Regions from separate parts of the Mesorhizobium sp. M7D.F.Ca.US.005.01.1.1 genome, predicted to be linked through region 1. Evidence: predicted binding sites of a transcription regulator. Region 1 holds the regulator's gene; the other holds the start of a gene.

Region 1 (10,168 bases):
TGATGAAGTCGTCGAGATCCTTGTTGGGAAAGCGCACCTCGCCCTGGACGCGGTCATGGACGATGGTCTCGCCCTCGGTCGGCGCTTTGATGCGGATGGCGCCCTTGGCGCCTGCAGGAGCCTCTGAGGGGTCGCGGTCACGCCAGCGGCCGTCATAGCGGGGCGGCAGGCCCTTGGCTCTGGCGGCCTCGCGCATCGCCTCCAGCTCGGCCGGCGTCGCGTAGCAATAATAGGCCTTGCCCATGCGCACGAGCTCCTCGGCCACCTCGCGGTGGCGCGGCGCACGCTCGAACTGCGACACCGGCTCGTCGTCCCAGGTAAGGCCGAGCCAGGAAAGCCCGTCGAGAATGGCAGCGGTCGCGGCTTCGTTGGAGCGTTCGCGGTCGGTGTCCTCGATGCGCAGCAGCATCGTGCCATCGGTGTGCTTTGCATACAGCCAGTTGAACAGCGCCGTGCGCGCGCCGCCTATATGCAGGTAGCCGGTGGGCGAGGGGGCAAAACGGGTGACGACCTTGTCGGACATGGAACTCTCGGAAACCATCTGAAGCGGGTGCTGTCGCGCGGACTTTCGCGCGGTTGGCGTTCATGTAGCATAGGGTGTCGAGGGCGCAAGGGGCAGACCCGATGGCTGGACGAGGCTGGGGCTCGGATCAGGGCGAGGACGCTGTCATTGGCGTCAGCGAACGGTCGCTTTTTGCGCCTCTGCCAGCCCCGCTGCCGCCGCCGTCGCCCCTCGTGCCGGCTCCCGGCAAAGCGCCGTTACAAGCGGATGTCGGCGCCTCTGTTCCAGTTGCCGAAACCGGCAGGATCGTGCGCGTGCGCCGGCAAATCGGCCGGATTTCGCTGCCTCGCTTGCGCCATAGCGTAGCCACAGCAGCGGGCCTGGAACTCGACCGAGGCGTGGCCTTCCTGCTGGTGCCGGTCTGCCTGGCGATCGGAGCGATCGGCTATTTTTCGCTGACGGCGGAGCCTGACTTTGCCAAGCCCGTCGCGGTCGTCGCCCTGGCGGCGCTCTGTGCGCTGGTCTCCCGTTCATGGCCGAAGACCCATCTGTGCTTCATGGCCGCGCTGCTGTGTGCGCTCGGGCTACTCGCCGCAAAGGTCGAAACGTGGCGCGCGGGCACGCAGATGCTGGGGTCGGAAATCTCGACGCAGGTGACCGGCCGAGTCGTCTCGATCGACCAGATGGAGAGCGGCCGCATCCGGCTGACCATCGACGTGACTTCGACCGCAAGGCCGAAATTGCGCTATATGCCGGAGCGGGTGCGGCTTTCGGCACGCAAGATCCCGGCAGACATGACAGCCGGATCCCTGATCATTGGATATGCCAAGTTGTTGCCGCCGACCGGTCCGGTGCGGCCGGAAAGCTACGACTTCTCCTTTGACAGTTATTTCGCCGGCATCGGCGGCAGCGGGTTCTTTCTCGGCAATCCAAAGCTTGTCGTCACCGATGACGGCGACATGCCGCTATCGGCCCGCCTTTCCTCAAGCGTAGAAAATGCCCGAGAAGCGATTGCCGACCACATCAGGGCCAGCATTGGTGGCGCCGAAGGTGAGATCGCCGCGGCGCTGATCGTCGGCGTGCGCGCCGGCATTCCCGATGAAATCAATGAAGCGATGCGGCGTACCGGCATCTACCACATCATCTCCATTTCAGGACTGCACATGGCGCTGGTCGCCGGCACCATCATGGGTCTGCTGCGCGGCGCCTTCGCCTTGTTTCCCGACTTTTCCGCGCGTCGTCCGGTCAAGAAATATGCCGCCGCCGCGGCACTGTTCTCGATCGCTGCCTATCTCATCATCTCTGGCGTCGTCGTTGCCGCCGAGCGCAGCTTCATCATGCTGGCGGTGATGCTGATTGCCGTTCTGTTCGATCGGGCGGCACTCACCATGCGCAATCTGGCGATCTCGGCGATCGCCGTCATCGTGGTGTCGCCGCACGAGGTGGTCGGCCCGAGCTTCCAGATGTCCTTCGCGGCAACCGCAGCACTTGTCGGCGCCTATGCCGGCTGGTCGGATCATCGCGCGGGGAAAACCAGACCGCCGCCGCCGAAGCGATCCTTGCCCGGCTTCCTGACGCGAAAATTCCTGCTGGCGGCGGGCGGCTTGGCCATGACATCCATCATCGCCGGCGGCGCCACGGCGCTGTTTGCTATCTGGCATTTTCAGCGTGTGTCGCCGCTAAGCCTGTTCGCCAATCTGGCCATCATGCCAATCGTGTCACTAGTTGTCATGCCTTTCGCCGTCCTCAGTGCGCTGGCGATGCCCTTCGGCGCCGATGGTCCATTCCTTTATGTGATGGGCAAGGGCCTGACCGCGATGATCGCCATGTCCGGATGGATTTCCGAGCGTTCGCCCGTCGATGGAGTCGGATTGATTTCGCAGCAGTCTGTCCTGCTGGTGGCGATTGCCCTGGTCATCGCGACGATGGCGACGACATGGCTGCGGCTCGCCGCTCTTCCCTTCGCGCTTGCCGGCCTGCTGACCGTTTCGGATACGCGCACACCCGACGTGCTGATCTCCGAGGACGCTCGACTGGTTGCGTTGCCGATCGGCGGCGGCGAGTTCGCCGTCAGCCGCGCACGGCCGAACGAATTCACCGTCGACAACTGGAAGCGCGCACTGACATCCGAAACCATCGTCGTGCCGGAAGTCTTCACCCAAGGAGACGCACAATTCGAGATCGCGGATGCCCCGGAACTGCCGCCGGGATCGCCGTTCTATTGCACGTCAGGCGTTTGTCTCGCCAAGCACACGTCCGGCGCGATCATTGCTTATGTCGAGGATCGCAAGGACACGTGGAAAGCCTGCGGCTTCGCCGGGCTGATCGTAATCAATGACGCGACGGCCTATGACGCTTGTCACGATCCGCTGGTTCTCGTCATCACCAAGCGACAACTGGCTCGCAAAGGCAGTGCTGCCGTCTTCTTCGATCGCCAGTCGGCGACCGCGCCGGCAACCGTCAGCTTCGCGGTGGACAGGCCCTACCGGCCTTGGCATGAACAACGCAAATTCTCACGCGAGGCGAGGGGACTGCCGCCCTTCAAGAGACCCGAGAAGCCAGTGGTTAAACCGCAGCTGCCTCAGTAGCGGCGGATCAGGCCGACGAGCTTGCCTTGCACCTTGACCCTGTCCGGCCCGAAAATACGGGTTTCATAGGCCGGATTGGCGGCTTCGAGAGCAATCGAGGCGCCCTTGCGGCGGAACCGCTTCAGCGTCGCTTCCTCTTCATCGACCAGCGCCACGATGATTTCGCCGGGGCTCGCCGTGTCGGCATTGCGGATGATGACGGTGTCGCCGTCGAAAATGCCGGCCTCGATCATCGAGTCGCCCTTGACCTCCAGCGCATAGTGCTCGCCGCCCATGATCATGTCCGGCGGCACCGAGATCGAATGCGTCTGATGCTGAATGGCGTCGATCGGCACACCGGCAGCGATGCGGCCCATCACCGGGATCGACACCGCGGAGACCACGTCGTCGTCATTGCCGGCCGAAGACATCCGCGAAAGCGCCGGCTTGATCTGCCGGCCAAGGCCGCCTTGACCAAGACTGCCCTGGATGACGCTTGGCGAGAATTTTTTTGCCGCGTTGAGGCCGGGCGCGATCGAATCCGGCAGCCGCAGCACTTCCAGCGCGCGTGCCCGGTTGGGCAGCCGGCGAATGAAGCCGCGCTCCTCCAGTGCCGTAATCAGCCGGTGAATCCCGGATTTGGAGGCAAGATCGAGCGCCTCCTTCATCTCATCGAAGGATGGCGGAATGCCGCTTTCCTTCAGGCGTTCATGGATGAACATCAGCAGTTCGTGTTGCTTGCGCGTCAGCATGGCGGCCCCCAGGGTACCTGAAACCAGAATCAGAAAAACAAACCCAGAACAAACACTATCTGTTCCAGTTGTGTTCTGCAACCGTTTAAAGTTTAATGAATTTGTTAAGGTGGCGGAAATTATTCCGCGGTTGCAAGCGGATCTCGTCGACGCCTGCATGCCGTCGCAGTGCGCTTTCCGACATTGAAATTGTTATGGTTAATAGCCTGTGGCCCATCCCGAGATCAGGCCTGGCATGGCTGCCGACAGGCCCCTCGACGGTGGGCTTTCCAGCTTTCGTTTGCCGTGAACGAAACGAAGCCAAAACGCCAACCTTGGTTAATTATTGTAGCCTGCACTGGCCACCAGCAACGAACGCATGTGCGAGCTGGAAATTCGTCTCTTCGTCATCCGACCAAGGGGAGAGTCTATGACAACAGATCGTCGAGACGGCTGCGTTAGGTAACGGCCTCCTTGACGGCGAAACGCTGGTCCTTCCATGCACCCGTGCGCAGAATGTCTTCCAGCACCTCGACCGCCAGCCACACATCCTTGTAGCCGACATAGAGCGGCGTGAAGCCGAAACGGATGGTCGATGGCGCGCGGAAATCACCGATCACGCCACGCTCGATCAGCGCCCGCATGATTTGATAGCCATGATCGTGAAGGAACGACACCTGGCTGCCGCGGCTGGTCGTGTCGCGGGTGGTCTCCAGCGTGAGACCATAGGCGCCGCACTTTGCTTCGACGAGCTGGATGAACAGTTCGGTCAGCGCGACGCTTTTCTTTCGCAATGCCGCCATGTCGACGTCGTTCCAGATGGCAAGCGCACCCTTGAGCGCCCGCATCGACAGGACCGGCTGCGTGCCGCACAGAAAGCGGCGGATACCGGTGCCGGCCACGTAACCCTGTTCGAAGGCAAAGGGCCGCGCATGCCCCCACCAGCCGCTGAGTGGCTGGCTGATCTCGCCGTGGTGGCGCCGGGCGGCATAGATGAAGGCCGGCGCGCCCGGACCGCCGTTGAGGTACTTGTAGGTGCAGCCGATGGCGAAGTCGGCATTTGCGTGATCGAGCTCGACCGGCAGAGCGCCGGCGGTGTGGCATAGATCCCAGACGACCAGCGCTCCGGCCGCATGAGCCTTACGCGTCAGCGCCGCCATGTCGCGCAGTTCACCCGATTTGTAATTGACGTGGTTGACCAGCACCACCGCGACGCTTTCGTCGATCAGTTCTTCGATGGTTGGCGCGTCGACGCCCGCGAGGCGCAGCAGGACGCCATCCCGGGTCGAGGCCACGCCTTCGGCGATGTACAGGTCGGTGGGAAAACTGTCGCCCTCGGCGACGATGGCCAACCGGCCGGGCCGCATCTCCAGCGCCGCATGCAACACCTTGTAGATGTTGGTCGACGTCGTGTCGCAGACGACGGTCTGGCCGGCCCCGGCTCCTATCAGGCGCCCGAGCTGGTCACCGAGTTCGATCGGCATCTCGAACCATCCGGCTGTATTCCAGGCCCGGATGAGACCCTGGGCCCATTCCTGGGTCGCCGCCTGCTGCAGCTCGCCAAAAACGGCATGAGACGCTGCCCCAAGTGAATTGCCGTCGAGATAGATCACGCCTTCCGGCAGAATGAAACGATGGCGCATGGCACGCAGCGGATCCGTGGCATCCATCGCTTCGATTGCAGCGAGATCAGGAATTCCACCCATGGTCAGTCCTCGGTTGTTCGCGAAGGTTTTCCGCCACAGAGCGTCCCCTCAGTGAGCTTGTTTTCATTTCGATGATGTCAGAGCCGGGTGCGGACCGTCCACAACTCCGGGAACAGCACGACCTCGAGCATCTTCTTGAGATACGAAGCACCCGACGTGCCGCCGGTGCCGCGTTTCAGGCCGATGATGCGCTCGACCGTGGTGACGTGGTTGAAGCGCCACCGGCGGAAATAGTCCTCGAAGTCGACCAGCTTCTCGGCCAGTTCGTAGAACATCCAGTAACGCTGCGGATCACGGTAAATGGTCTGCCAGGCGACCAGAACCTCTTCATTTTCGGTTCGCGTTTCACGCCAGTCCGTGCGCCTGGCATCAGTGCCGATGTCGAATCCGTTGCGCGCCAGAAGCAGCAGCGCTTCGTCGTAGAGCGATGGCTCGGCCAGGATCGCCTCCAGCTTTCCGCTGAGGTCAGGCCGGTGCTTGTGCGGCCCGAGCATGGCGAGGTTGCGGTTGCCGGCCATGAACTCGATGGCGCGATACTGCCAGGACTGAAAACCCGAGGACTGGCCGAGCGCGTCGCGGAACTCGGTGTATTCGCTGGGGGTCATCGTCCGCAGCACGTCCCAGGCGTTGTTCAACTGCTCGAAGATGCGGGCGACGCGCGACAGCATCTTGAAGCTCGGCTCGAGCCGGTCGGCGCGGATAGAACGGATCGCAGCGCCAATCTCGTGCAAAGCGAGCTTCATCCACAGTTCGGAGGTTTGATGCTGGATAATGAACAGCATCTCGTCGTGCGCCGACGACAGCGGCGTCTGGGCCTCCAGCACTTTCTCAAGGTGCAGGTAGTCGCTGTAGGACATGCGCTCCTTGAACGACATCTGTGCGCCTTCGGACGCCGGATCGTATGGCTCGCTCAATTGATTTTCTCCGTGCGCAGCCGGAAGCGCTGGATCTTGCCGGTCTGGGTCTTGGGCAGAGCGGCGATGAATTTCACCGATCGCGGGTATTTGTAGGGCGCGATCGTTGCCTTGACGTGGTCCTGCAGGCGCTTGGTGGTCAACGCGTCAGGCGCCACGCCCTGCGCCAGCACGACATGCGCCTCGACGATCTGGCCGCGTTCGGCATCGTCTGCGCCGATCACCGCGCATTCGGCGACGTCGGGATGCGACAGCAGTGCTGCCTCGACCTCGGGGCCGGCGATGTTGTAGCCGGCGCTGACGATCATGTCGTCGGAGCGCGCGGCGAAATGGAAGAACCCGTCTTCGTCCTGCGTGAAGGTGTCGCCGGTGAGGTTCCAGCCGTCGCGGACGTATTCCTTCTGCCTGTTGTCGGCCATGTAGCGGCAGCCGGTCGGGCCGCGCACCGCCAGCCTGCCGGTTGTGCCGCGCGGCACCTCGCGCATCTCGTCATCGACGATGCGCGCCTCATAGCCGCCCACCGGCTTGCCGGTCGACGCGGGCTTCATGTCGTCAAAGCGGTTGGAGATGAAGATGTGCAGCATTTCGGTGGCGCCGATGCCGTCGAGGATCGGCTTGCCGGTCTTTTGCGTCCACTCCTCGAAAACCGGAGCGGGCAAGGTTTCGCCGGCCGAAACGGCGACGCGCAGCGATGACAGGTCGGCTCCTTCATCCATGGCCTTCAGCATGGCGCGGTAGGCGGTCGGCGCGGTGAAGGAGATCGTCGCTTTGTAGGTTTCGATGATGTGGATCATGTTGGGCGGCGTCGCCTGCTCCAGCAGCGTTGCCGCCGCACCGAAGCGCAGCGGGAAGATGGCGAGCCCGCCAAGGCCGAAGGTGAAGGCCAGCGGCGGCGAGCCGACAAAGATGTCGTCCGGCGTCACCTGGAGGATTTCGCGGGCATAGGCGTCGGCGATGATCAGGAGGTCGCGGTGGAAATGCATCGTCGCCTTCGGCACGCCTGTCGTACCCGAGGTGAAGCCGAGCAGCGCGACATCGTCGCGGCCTGTGTTGACGGCAGTGAGTGTCACCGGCTTGTCGAGCGCGGCACGATCCAGTTCGGCATCGTGGTTGGCGGTGCCGTCGAAGCCGATGACCTGCTTGAGGAATGCGCTGTCCTTGGCGCAGGCGGTCATCTCGTCCATCAACCTGGTGTCGCAGAGCGCGACCGTGATTTCCGCCTTGTCGACGATCTTGGCGAGTTCGCCGGCGCGCAGCATCGGCATGGTGTTGACGACCACGGCGCCGACCTTGGTGGCAGCCAGCCAGCAGGCGACCATTGCGGGGTTGTTGGCCGAACGGATCAGCACCCGGTTGCCCGGCTTGACGCCATAATTCTCGACCAGCGCGTGGGCCAGCCTGTTCGTCCAGTCGGACAGTTCCTTGTAGGTGCGGCGGCGGCCATTGCCGATCAGCGCGGTATGGTCGCCCAGGCCTTTCTCGACCAGCCTGTCGGTCAGTTCGACGCCGGCGTTGAGGCGTTCGGGATAGTCAAAGCCATCGAGCAGGATATCGGGCCATTGCTCCGGCGGCGGCAGGTGATCGCGCGTGAACGTGTCGATATGCGCTGAAGGCCCAAGCATGTCGCCGCTATCCCATCTGCTGGACGGCCAGTGCGCGAGGCGCCTGGCCGGATGTGGTGGATCTAAAGGTCCTGCTTTTGAGGAGGCTTCGTGCCGCCGTTGCCCCTGCTCGGGATGCCACCAGAAGAGTGCACATCTGCAGGTTTTGGGCAGCACAGCAGACCTCCCATTGTCGGCTGTTCGTCAGGGCAGGATCGCACCAGTCGAAATTTGTTTCAAGCCTAAAATGTTTTTGGTCTGGAGCATTGACGCATGGCATGGCGGTGGCCATTGCTAGCGCAGAAACGAGCCATTCCGGGGGAGGGTGCCGATGTTCGAACGTCACATTGCCGATTGGGACAGCGCCTATGCCAACGGCGCGAACATTGCCGGCAGCGATCGCTGGCCGGCAGCGTGGGCGGAACCCGCGCAAGCGTTTCGCAATGCGCTTTCGGCAGAGGGCCGGGCACGGCTCGACATCGCCTATGGTGACGGACCGCGCAATCGGTTGGATATTTTCCTTCCCAAAGCCGCTCCCAAGGGGCTCGTGGTGTTCATCCATGGCGGTTACTGGCTGGAGTCCGACAAGAGCACGTGGTCGCACCTCGCCAATGGCGCGGTCGGCAGCGGCTTCGCCGTTGCGATGCCCTCCTACACGCTGTGCCCGGACATACGCATCGCCGGCATCGTCAGCGAAATCGGCACGGCGATCGGCAAGGCAGCGGCAATGGTCGGGGGACCGCTGATGCTGACCGGGCATTCGGCCGGCGGCCATCTCGCCAGCCGCATGGTGACCCTATCAACGCCCCTGGCGGCCGATGTGGCGCGGCGCATACGTCATGTCGTTTCGATTTCGGGCCTGCATGACCTGCGTCCGCTCATGCGCACCGGCATGAACGCGGCGCTGGCTATCGACGAGCACGAGGCGCTGACGGAAAGCCCGGCGCTGCTGCGGCCCATGGATGGTGCCCGCATCACCTGCTGGGCCGGTGGCGGCGAGCGCGCCGAATTCCTGCGCCAGAATGCTCTGCTTGCCAACATCTGGACCGGCCTTGGCGCCATCACCAGCACCGTGGTCGAGCCCGACCGGCATCATTACGACATTGTCGACGGCCTTGCCGATCCGGCGCATCCGCTAACCCGGACCCTGATCTCGGAATAGAGCCGAGATCATTTTCTCGTCTGTTATGAAGGGCTTGTCTGGGGTTCCTCAGCGCAGCATCAGCACGCTGCAAGCCCCGCCTGCGGCTGCTGCGGGGGCAAAGGGCGCCCGCACGATCAGCCCGTTGGCGTCGGCCAGCATTCTCAGCATCGAGGAATCCTGGATGCCGAACGGCGTCGCCACCAGCGCGCCGTCATCTTCCCTGACCACGGCCCGCACATAATCCTGGCGCAGGTCATTGGCCGGCATTGCGGCGCCCAATCGCACCGAGCGTATGTCCTGGCGATGGTCGCGGCCGCCGAGCCGCGCCAGCAGCGGCTTCAGGAACAGCTGCGAGCAGACCAGGCTTGCCACCGGGTTGCCGGGCAGGCCAATGCACCTGATATCGCCGAGGCGGCCGAACATCAGCGGCTTGCCGGGGCGCATGGCGATCTTCCAGAAGCCGAGCGTCATGCCTTCGCCGGTCAGCACATCGTGGATCAGGTCGTGGTCGCCGACCGAGGCGCCACCAAGCGTCACGATGACATCGGCGCCGGCCGCGACCGCTTGTCTGACCAGCGCGGCGATCACATCCTTGCGATCGGCGGCAATGCCGAGATCGAGCGCGCGGGCGCCGACGGACTGTGCGGCGGCGGCAACGCCATAGGCATTGGACGAGATGATTTGGTCCGGCCCGAGTTCGCTGCCGGGCGGCAACAATTCGTCGCCGGTGGCGATGATGGCGACCAGCGGCCGTTTTACCACGCCGACCCGGGGGTGGTTGGCCGATGCCGCCAGCGACAGCGCCGCCGGGTCGAGCACGCGGCCTTTTTCCAGCAGCACGTCGCCCTTTGAAAAATCGAGCCCGATGCGGCGGATGTTGCGTCCTTCAGCGGTCGGTTCGGTTACTCCGATGTCGCCGCCGCCGAGATCCCTGACATTTTCCTGGATGACGATGGTGTCGGCGCCTTCGGGAAGCGGCGCGCCGGTGAAGATGCGCACCGCC
Region 2 (10,168 bases), 1.2 Mb from region 1:
CAAGGACGCCAAGAATGTCGATCTCGCCTATGACTTCATCAACAGCCGGCTGGACGCCGACTCCGGCAAATACCTGATCGAGGCCTATGGTTATGGCAGCTCGCTGAGTTCCGCCTTTGCCACGGTTCCGAAGGAGGAGCTGGAGAAATTGCAGCTGCCGTCCGATCCGGAGGTGATGCTGAAGACCACCATCTTCACCGGACCGATGAAACAGAATGACGACCTCGCCAAGATGTTCGAAAAGGTCAAGGCAGGCGGATAAAGCTCCCCCTTCTCCCCTTGTGGGAGAAGGTGTCGCCGTAGGCGACGGATGAGGGGTGCTCCAGGGAACACCGGCGTCTCACTCCGCTGGAACACCCCTCATCCGTCTCGGCGCTGCGCGCCGATCCACCTTCTCCCACAAGGGGAGAAGGTAAAACACGAGGACGAACGGATGGACATGCTGGACGAAGCGGCTGGGAAGCCGAAGGACGATGCCGATGTGCGGGTCGGCCGGCGCGTGCGGGCGCTGCGGCTCGAGCGCAACCTGTCGCTGGCCGATCTTGCCGCAAAAGCCGGGGTGTCTATCGGGGCATTGAGCCAGATCGAGCGCGGCATGTCCTCGCTGCGCGTCAAGGTGATCTGGCCGCTCGCCGCCGCCCTCGACATCGAGCCATCGGCGCTGATCGCCGACGGCAACGATGCGGCCAACGATCTCTATTGCGTGCGTGCCGACAAGCGGCGGCAAATCCCGGTGAAGTCGGAAGGCATCGCCAAGGCGCTGTTGTCGCCGCCGGGCGCGACGCTGACCGGCATGCTGGTGACGGTGGAAGCCCGCGGCGGCACCGCCGAGGCCTATGCGCATGCCGGCCATGAATTCGGCTTCGTGCTGGCCGGCGAGGTCGAACTGGTGGTGGATTCGACAAAATATGTGCTGAAGGCCGGCGACAGTTTTGCGTTCAAGAGCACGCTTTTGCATGCCTTCCGCAATCCGGGCGCAGAGCGCTGCCAGATCCTCTGGGTCAACACCACGAAGCCGTCCGAGGTTCGCGATGGCGCCTGATTCCCTTGTGCGGCTGCAGGCGGTGTCGAAGATTTTTCCCGGCGGCATCGTCGGGCTCGACGCTGTCGATCTCGACATTATCAGCGGTGAATTCATCACGCTGCTCGGGCCCTCCGGGTGCGGCAAGACCACCAGCCTGCGCGTCATTGCCGGCTTCGAAAGCCCGTCGAGCGGCAAGGTGTTGCTCGACGGTCGCGACATCACGGCCCTTCGGCCCTTCGACCGGCCGGTCAACACTGTGTTCCAGGACTACGCGCTGTTTCCGCATATGAATGTCGCCGAAAATGTCGGCTTCGGCCTGTCGCTGCGCAAGCTTTCCGGCAGCGAGCAGGCAAAGCGCACCGGCGAAGCCCTCGACATGGTCGGTCTCGCGGACAAGCTTGGCGCCCGCGTCTCCGAGCTGTCGGGCGGCCAGCGCCAGCGTGTCGCGCTAGCGCGCGCAATCGTCTGCGAGCCACGCGTGCTCCTGCTCGACGAGCCACTGTCGGCGCTCGATGCGCATCTGCGCGAACAGATGCAGGTTGAACTGAAGCGGTTGCAGTCGCGGCTCGGCACCACATTCGTCATGGTCACCCATGACCAGACCGAAGCGCTGTCGATCTCCGACCGTATCGTCGTCATGAACAAGGGACGCATCGAGCAGATCGCGCCGCCGGCGACGCTCTACGACCGGCCCGCCACGAAGTTTGTGGCGAGCTTCATCGGCACCATGAATCTCCTGCAATCACGGTTTATCGGCCGCGACGGCGATCGCCTGCGTTTCACTGCCGGCACCCTGCCGCTGGAGGCCGTCGCTGAAACCGGCCAGTCACCCGGGCAAGGCGAGATGCAGACCATTGGTGTGCGCCCGGAGGATTTGCTGGCGATGACCGAAGCAGCGCCCGGCACCGCGCCGGCGCGCGTCAACAGCATCGTCTTTCACGGACGCACGCTGCGCCTCCATGCCGAGCTCGAGCAAGGCGCAGCTGTTGTCATCGATGCACCGCGCCAGGCCGAGGGTTTTCAATTCAGCGCCGGCGACGTGGCGCATATCAGCCTGCGCCGTGGCGCCAACTGCCCCATCCTGCCAGGTTAGTTCATCGATACCTGAAACGGAGCACACGTCGCACGGCGGCTACAAGCAGTCGGGCAACGGTCGCGAATATGCCGACTGGGCGACCCACGATTTTCTCGAGGTCAAGGGCATCATCGGCTACGGGGCGTAGGCTTCAAGTCCAACTCAGCTTCTTCAACCGTTGAACTCGCGGGCGCTGATGCGGAAAGCACCAACGCTCGCTTCGTTTTTGCTTTATTTGTTCCCTTTTTGTTCTAAAATTTCCAGCTTGGCGGAGGTGGGTGGCGCAAAGGAGGAATGACATGAATGAACTGCCCACATTCAACACAGCTGAAAACGGTCAAACATCTTTCAATTGGCAGGAGCGGAACAGGCGTCGTCGCACTGATCGGTTGTTCTTCTGTCACCTGATGGAAGGCACCATCGCCGACCCTGTCGCTCTACAAGCGACCGCTTGGCGCCAGGAACTCGGGCTGAAAGGGAAAATAATTGCCAATCACATCTCGCTTGTTGGACTCGGCGACCATGACGGACTGCCGGACGGCTTGGTCGAACTCGCTCACCACATCGGCTCGATGATTGTCGCAAAACCATTCGACGTTTCTTTTGATCGTTTGTGCGCTTTTGGCGGTGGCGCGCTTGTTTTACGCAGCAGCGACGGCAATCCTTCGCTGCAAGAGTTCTGGCGAAACCTCACGGCAGTGATTTCGGATAGCCCGTTAAAGTTCTTTCTCACAAAGTCCATTGAACCGCATATCACGCTGCTTCGCGACAAAGTGGGAGTGCCCAAAATTCGCGAAAGGGCGATTAACCCCATCAGTTGGACAGTGCGGGGTTTTGCGCTCGTCCATAGCTTCATCCAGGAAGGTCGGTACGATGTGCCTCACCATTGGCCATTGACGGGCCAGGACGATGCCCGGCCCGCGATGTAAACGCCTTAAATCATCGTCACATGGTCCGCGCGACCATCATCCTGACACGACTTGTCAGCTACCGCGCGGACTGACGATGGCCGGCCAGCAAATCGTTCCCTATTTGCAGTGCGTCTGAACAGGAGGAACACAAATGACCATCGCGGAAATTGCCAAGGATTTCACCGAGCTGCTCCAGCAGGGCGATCATGTCGGTGCTGCCGAGAAGTACAATGCCGATGATATCGTCAGCCTCGAAGCCATGGAAGGGCCAATGGCCATCGCCCGTGGCAAGGAGGCGCTCAGGCAGAAGGGCCAATGGTGGCAGGAGAACAACGAAGTGCATGGCGGCTCGGTCGAGGGCCCCTATGTCAACGGCGACCAGTTCGCGGTGCGCTTCAAGTTCGACATAACGCCCAAGGCCACTGGCGAGCGTGTCACCATGGATGAAGTTGGCCTCTACACGGTCAAGAACGGCAAGATCACCGAAGAGCGCTTCTACTATTGAGGCGGAAATACCACCGGCTTTAGGGAGCCCGCTCTCTCTGCTGCTGGATTGGAAACAAGCATGACGGCCAGGACAACGTCCTGGCCGTCATGTGAGAAGATCAGATCGTCTTCACATACTGCGCAAGCTGATCGGCCACCGTGCCCCAACCGTCGAAGAAACCCATCTCTTCGTGGTTGTTGCGGGTCGCCTCGTCGCGGTGGATGGCGGTGGCGCTGTAGCGCGTGCCCCGGCCATCCGGTTGGAGGGAAATGACTGCGGTGATGAACGGCTCTCCAGACGGCCGGTAGCCCGGCAGCAGTGCGTCCGTCCAAACCAGCCGCTCGTTCGGCGCGATTTCGAGATAGCAGCAATGGCGGTCGTTGACCTCGTTGCCGTCAGGCGACTGCATGCGCGTCCGGAACAGCCCGCCCGGCCTGAGGTCGATCTCGCAGTCGGTGATCATCCACGGCTTCGGCGTGAACCACTGTTTGACATGCTCCGGCGTCGTCAAGGCGCGCCACAGCAATTCGCGCGGCGCGTCGATGACGCGCTCCAGCACGAGGTCCAGTCTGGGATCCGGCTTGAAGAGATAGCTCATTCTTCTTTCTCCTTGAGGGTCATCACATAGGCGTCGAACTGGTCGAGGCGGCGCTCCCACAGCGTGCGCTGTTCGGCCAGCCAGTTTTCGGCGAGCTTCAATGGCTCGGCTGCCAATTGATAGGTCCTGACCCGGCCGGTCTTTTGCGAGCGCACCAGTCCGCAGATCTCAAGCACCTTGAGATGCTCGATGAAGGACGGCAGCGCCATCTCGAAAGGCTCTGCGAGTTCGCTGACCGAGGCTGGACTGCGGTTCAGTCGCTCCACAACGCGTCGCCGCGTCGGGTCGGCAAGAGCGCGAAAGATGCCGTCGATCGTTGGAGGGCCGGGAGTTGCGGTCTGAAGGCTTGTCATGGTCGGTGTCGAGGCGCTGTCAAAAGGGGCCCGATATACTTAGGAAAAATCCTTAGTATTGGCAAGGGCAAAACCAAAGGCACGCCGCAGAGCGCTGGCAAAGCGCGCAGAGCGTCCTTAATCTGCGATCAGATTCGAAATCCGAAGGGCCACTGTTTTGACGATCACGATGTACGGCATCACCACCTGCGACACGGTCAAAAAGGCGCGCGTCTGGCTGGAGGGCCATGACGTGGCGTACCGGTTTCACGATTTCAGGGCCGAGGGGCTGGACGCCAAGCGTCTGGATGGCTGGGTCGGAAAGGCCGGCTGGGAAAGGCTGCTCAACAAGGCGAGCACGACGTTCCGCGAGTTGCCGGACAAGGACAAGCAGGGCCTCGACGAAAAGAAGGCCAAAGCGCTGATGCTGGCTAAGCCGACCATGATCAAGCGACCGGTGCTGGAGGTCGGGGATCGGGTTCTGGTTGGATTCAAGGCTGATGTTTATGAAGCGGCAGTGAAGTAGCGTAGCGAGACGGCGACGCTGCCAATCTCCCCCGCAAGGGTGGAGATCAGATGTAGCCACGGCTTTCGCCGATGGCCGGCGTCGCAGACGTAGGCGCCTCAGCCCGTGCGCAAATACCCTGCCAGCGCCACCGCATTGTTGTGGGCTTCGTCATGCGCGCCATAGAGCAGCGTCACCTTGCCGTGGCGAAGCAGGCCAAGCAATTCACCCACCGCCTCGCCATTTCCATCCAGCTCAGCGCCATAACGCTCCTGAAACTCCGCCCAGCGCGCCGGCTCGTGGCCGAACCATTTGCGCAACTCGTCGCTCGGCGCGATGTCCTTCAACCATAATGCCAGCGCGGCGTCCTTCTTGCTGACACCGCGCGGCCAGATCCGGTCGACCAGAACCCGCTGCCCGTCATCGGGAGCGGGTGGCTCGTAGATACGCTTGACCGCCAGGTCGAAGGTCATCGGCCCCTCCGCAAGTGGTCAGGCCCACTCGCCCTTGCGCATCACTGGCACCTTGCGGCCGTCCTTGTGAACGCCGTCAATGTCGATCTTGTCCGAACCGATCATCCAGTCGATGTGGATGAAGCTCTTGTTGCCGCCGCGCGCCGCGATCTCGTCCTGGCTGAGCGAGGCGCCGTCGACGAAGCACTTCGAATAGCACTGGCCGAGCGCGATGTGGCAGGCGGCGTTCTCGTCGAACAGCGTGTTGAAGAACAACAGCCCGCTCGCCGAGATCGGCGAGGAATGCGGCACCAGCGCCACCTCGCCGAGGCGGCGCGCGCCCTCGTCGGTGTCGAGCACTTTCCTCAGCACGTCCTCGCCTTTCGATGCCTTGGCCTCGACGATCCTGCCCGCCTCGAAACGCACCGAGATCTCGTCGATCAGCGTGCCCTGGTAGGAGAGCGGCTTGGTCGAGGAAACATGGCCCTCGACGCGCTTTGCATGCGGCGTGGTGAAGACCTCTTCGGTCGGGATGTTGGGATTGCAGGTGATGCCGTTCTTGGCGGTCGAGGCGCCGCCCATCCATTCATGGCCGTCCGCCAGTCCGACGGTCAGGTCGGTGCCCGGTCCGGTGAAGTGCAGCGCGTGGAAACTATGGCCGTTGAGCCATTCGGTGCGGCCGCGAAGCGCTGCATTATGCGCCGTCCAATTGCCGATCGGGTCCTCCACATCGACCCGCGAGGCAGCGAAGATGGCGTCGGCAAGCTTGGCTACAGCTACGTCGTCGCTGTCTTCCGGAAAAACCTGCCTGGCCCAGGCGAGGTCCGGATAGGCGACGATGTTCCAGTTGATGTCGAAGCCGGTGATCTTTTCCAGCGCCGGCTGGTAGGCCATCGAATTGGCCTTGTTGGCACGTGCCACTTTCGCCGGATCCTGCGCCGACAGCAGCGACGGATCCTCGCCGCGTACGGCCAGCCTTGCCGCATTGTTGGAAAAGGCCTTCGCCATGCCTTCATAAAGCCAGCCGGCGGCGCGGTCGAAGCTCGCATCGGCGCCGAAGCGGTAGCGCGCCAGCGTCATCTCGTCATCGTTGAAGATCGGCGTCACCAGCCCGGCACCGGCCTTGTAGGCGTGCTCGACGATCCGCCTGGTTAGCGGCAGCGCCGCGATGGACGACGTCAGCACCAGATCCTGTCCTGGCTGCAATTGCAGCCCGACCTTGATGGCAACTTCCGCCAGCCTGTCGAGCTTCACCGGGTCGATCGATGCGGAAACGCCGCGCGTATGTGTGGTCATGATCCTGCCTGCCGTAATGTTTTGATATGGTCTTACATAGACCGCAGTCCGCATCCTTTCCACCGCGATTGCGCTGGGCCAGACCTAGGCCGCGCTTTCAAGCGACCTGAACTGCGCCATCGTCGCCTCGATCTCCTCGCGGACCCAGACCTTGAAATCCCTGACCTTGCGGCTTTCAGACCGGGTGGCGGAGGTCACCAGCCAATAGCCGAGCCCACTCTGAGCGCGGATTCCGAAAGGCGCCACGAGCCGCCCATCGGCCAGCGCATCCGCGGTGAGCAATTGCCAGCCCAGCATCACGCCATGGCCGGCAATCGCCGATTCCAGGCAAAGCATCGGGTCGGTGAAACGCGCCCCCTTCAGGAAGGTGACCGGTGGAACACCAGCCGCCTCGAACCAGCTTTCCCAGTTGATCATCGCCCGCTCGTCGGTGATCGCGCAGGTCTGGGCAAGGTCCTCGATCGATTTCAGTTTCCTGGCTATCACCGGTGCGCAAACGGGGAAGACTTCCTGCGTCAGGAGCAGTTCCGCCCGCCCGCCAGGCCATTTGCCGTCGCCAAGCCGGATGGCGATGTCGATGTCGGAGTGATCGAGATCGGCCAGCCGCACCGACGCGTCGATGCGCAGCAGCACGTTGGGATGCCGCGCGAAGTGACGCGACAGCCTGGGCAGCAGCGATTTCGAGGCAAAGGCCGGCGCCACTGAAACCACCAAGGTGCATTGCGTCGCCTCGTCGGCCAGCGCCACGGCCTGGGCAAGCTCGCGAAACCCCGCGCCGAGGCGGGCCGCGAAGATGGCGCCGAATTCGGTCAGTACGAGACCGCTCGCCGTCCGCTCGAACAGCGCCTGGCCGAGCTGCTTTTCGGTGCGGCTTATCTGCTGGCTGACGGCGCTGACGGAAACGGTGAGTTCGCCGGCCGCCGCGGCAAGGGAGCCGAGACGGGCAACGGTTTCGACGGCGCGAAGGCCGTTGAGATGGACGCGATTGAGCATGGCCATTTGAGTTTTTCTAAACCGATCCGGCTGAAATCTCAATTGAAAGACATATCGAAACGGCAGACTTTATTGACGGGAGACAGGCCCACGGAGCCGGAAATGCTGAGGATATTGTCGTCGCTGAAGGTCTTGTTCGCCGCGAATACGCCGTATGAGCCGTGCCGTGAAGGCGAGACTCAGGGATGGCTGATCGATCCGCTTTCGCACCCAGTGCTGAACACCATGTCGGAGCGCGAACTTGGTGATGTGCCGTTCAGGCTGACGGCGCGGCGGACCGTGCACGAAACGACTTCATTGCGTGCCGCTCCCGGTGGACGCTGCTGAGCGGACGCCAAGGGTTCCGGCTTAAGCAGAAGTCGAGGCGATCGCGCCGCCTCGCGGTTGCGCTGGCCCAACAAAAGGCGGATTGTTTCACCGGCTCGCGCACTTATTGTGCGCTGCAATGATATCGCCCACCTCGACAGCGCTGCGCTACGCTTTCGCCGGCATGATTGCCCTGGCCGTCGCCATGGGCATCGGCCGCTTTGTCTATACGCCGATCCTGCCTGGCATGATGGAGGAGCTCCACCTGTCGCCGGCCGATGCCGGCTGGATCGCCTCTGCCAACTATCTCGGCTATCTCGTCGGCGCGCTGGCGGCGGCGGGCGGCTGGGCGCATGGGCGCGAGCGCCTGCTGATGCTGTCGGGTCTCGGTGCCAGCACTGTCCTAGCCGCACTGATGGGCCTGACTGACGCGATGGTCGCCTTTCTCATCATCCGCTTTCTTGCCGGTCTGGCCAGTGCCTTTGTCATGGTGTTCATGGCCAGCATCGTTTTCAGCCATATCGCCGCTGTCGGTCGAGGTGACTTGCAGGCCTGGCACTTCGGCGGCGTTGGCCTCGGCATCGCGGTGTCCGCGGCGATGATGGCTGTCCTGGTCACCGAACATGCCGGCTGGGCAGCAGGTTGGCTGTGGTCGGCGGCAATTTCGGCTTGCGGTTTCGTGGTCGTGGCGCTGCTGGTGGACGAGGGTCCGCTCGCCAATGGCGAACCTGGCCCTGAGCCGGCATTGCCGAAAGACCGGTCGCTGCTGAAGATCATCATTGCCTACGGCCTGTTTGGGTTTGGCTATGTGGTGACGGCGACATTCCTGGTCGCCATCGTCCGGCAAGGCGGCGGTAGCCGCGTCTTCGAGGCTGTTGTGTGGATGGTCGCCGGCCTTGCCGGATTTCCCTCGACCTGGCTCTGGCAGAAGATCGCCGTACGGATCGGACTCTATGTCGCCTATGCGCTGGCGTGTTTCATCGAAGTTGTCGGCGTCACGGCAAGCGTCGCCATCGGCGGACGCACCGGGCCGCTGCTTGGCGGCCTGCTGCTCGGCGTCACCTTCATTGCCATCACCGCGCTTGGTCTGCAGGCCGCACGGCAGCTGGCGCCAATGGCGCCACGCCGGATCTTTGCCGTGATGACGGCCTCATTCGGACTTGGCCAGATCATCGGTCCGGTTGCCGCTGGGTTTCTGGCGCAGGCGTCAGGTGATTTCTTCCTCGCCTCGATTGTCGCGGCCGGCGCTCTTGTCGTTTCCGGCGCCATCACATGGTCGGCTGCGCCAAAATCGCCATGATTGTGGGCTTGCTGTGCCGGGCATCGGGCACGGGCATTTTCTTTCCCACTAATGTGTGACTTTATGCCCGCCGTAGTCAGCTGATTTGCGCCTAGATCGAGGAATTCGCCACAGTGTTCGTATCCTTTTTCCCGCAGCCGAAGCTCTTCTTCACTTCGGCCGCCGTCTGGAGCCTTGCGGCGATCCTGTTCTGGTTTTTCGGTGGTGAGCAGTTGGGCGCGGTTTTCGGGCTGCCGCCAGCGGCAGCAGGCGCGCCGCCCATCATTGGCATCGCCATCCTCGTATCGAAGCCGTTCCTCTGGTTCTATCTCTACTTCGCGTTCTGCGTGCTCGTCTTCTACGCATTCTGGAGCTGGTATTCGCCGCATCCGTGGCAGCGCTGGTCGATCCTGATGACCGCGGTCATCCTGTTCTTCATCTATTTCAATGTGCAGGTCAGTGTCGCCGTCAACGCCTGGTACGGGGGCCGTTCTTCGACTATGTGCAGGGACTGATGTCGGGGACTGGGAAGTCGACCAACGGCGAATTTTACATCGGATTGGCCGATTTTTCGTGGCTAGCTCTGGTCGGCATGAATGTGCAGGTGGTCAATGCCTTCATCGTCAGCCACTGGATCTTCCGCTGGCGCACGGCGATGAACAACTACTTCGTCGAGAATTGGGGCAGGCTGCGCCATATCGAGGGTGCCTCGCAGCGTATCCAGGAAGACACGATGCGGTTCTCGCAGATCATGGAAGATCTAGGTTCCAGCTTCGTCCAGTCGATCATGACCTTGATCGCATTCCTGCCGGTCATGATCCAGTTGCAGGCCCATATCACCGAGTTGCCGATTATCGGTGCAATCCCGCAGCCATTGGTGGTCGCAGCCCTTGCCTGGTGTCTGTTCGGG

Evidence for each region. The regulator LexA, encoded in region 1, represses DNA repair genes until DNA is damaged. The targets are predictions, from matches to a motif close to TGTTCNNNNTGTGTTCNG.
Region 2: a site for LexA is predicted at 2,336-2,353, ahead of EJ076_RS14550 (2'-5' RNA ligase family protein). Genes of this name have one in related genera too.

What each region holds. Positions count from the first base shown of each region.
Region 1 is NZ_CP034453.1:4,236,009-4,246,176, forward strand. Features, by position in the region: gene gltX (glutamate--tRNA ligase) at 1-523, opposite strand, end outside; gene EJ076_RS20260 (ComEC/Rec2 family competence protein) at 625-3,090, shown strand; gene lexA (transcriptional repressor LexA) at 3,084-3,821, opposite strand; gene kynU (kynureninase) at 4,259-5,506, opposite strand; gene kynA (tryptophan 2,3-dioxygenase) at 5,584-6,420, opposite strand; gene EJ076_RS20280 (AMP-binding protein) at 6,417-8,042, opposite strand; gene EJ076_RS20285 (alpha/beta hydrolase) at 8,353-9,183, shown strand; gene glp (gephyrin-like molybdotransferase Glp) at 9,232-10,168, opposite strand, start outside.
Region 2 is NZ_CP034453.1:3,059,582-3,069,749, forward strand. Features, by position in the region: gene EJ076_RS14535 (ABC transporter substrate-binding protein) at 1-262, shown strand, start outside; gene EJ076_RS14540 (cupin domain-containing protein) at 434-1,042, shown strand; gene EJ076_RS14545 (ABC transporter ATP-binding protein) at 1,032-2,117, shown strand; gene EJ076_RS14550 (2'-5' RNA ligase family protein) at 2,399-3,028, shown strand; gene EJ076_RS14555 (nuclear transport factor 2 family protein) at 3,162-3,515, shown strand; gene EJ076_RS14560 (SRPBCC family protein) at 3,616-4,095, opposite strand; gene EJ076_RS14565 (metalloregulator ArsR/SmtB family transcription factor) at 4,092-4,448, opposite strand; gene EJ076_RS14570 (ArsC family reductase) at 4,618-4,953, shown strand; gene EJ076_RS14575 (DUF488 domain-containing protein) at 5,052-5,405, opposite strand; gene EJ076_RS14580 (aminopeptidase) at 5,424-6,680, opposite strand; gene EJ076_RS14585 (LysR substrate-binding domain-containing protein) at 6,765-7,679, opposite strand; gene EJ076_RS14590 (hypothetical protein) at 7,656-8,000, shown strand; gene EJ076_RS14595 (YbfB/YjiJ family MFS transporter) at 8,119-9,279, shown strand; partial or broken gene sbmA (peptide antibiotic transporter SbmA) at 9,393-10,168, shown strand, end outside.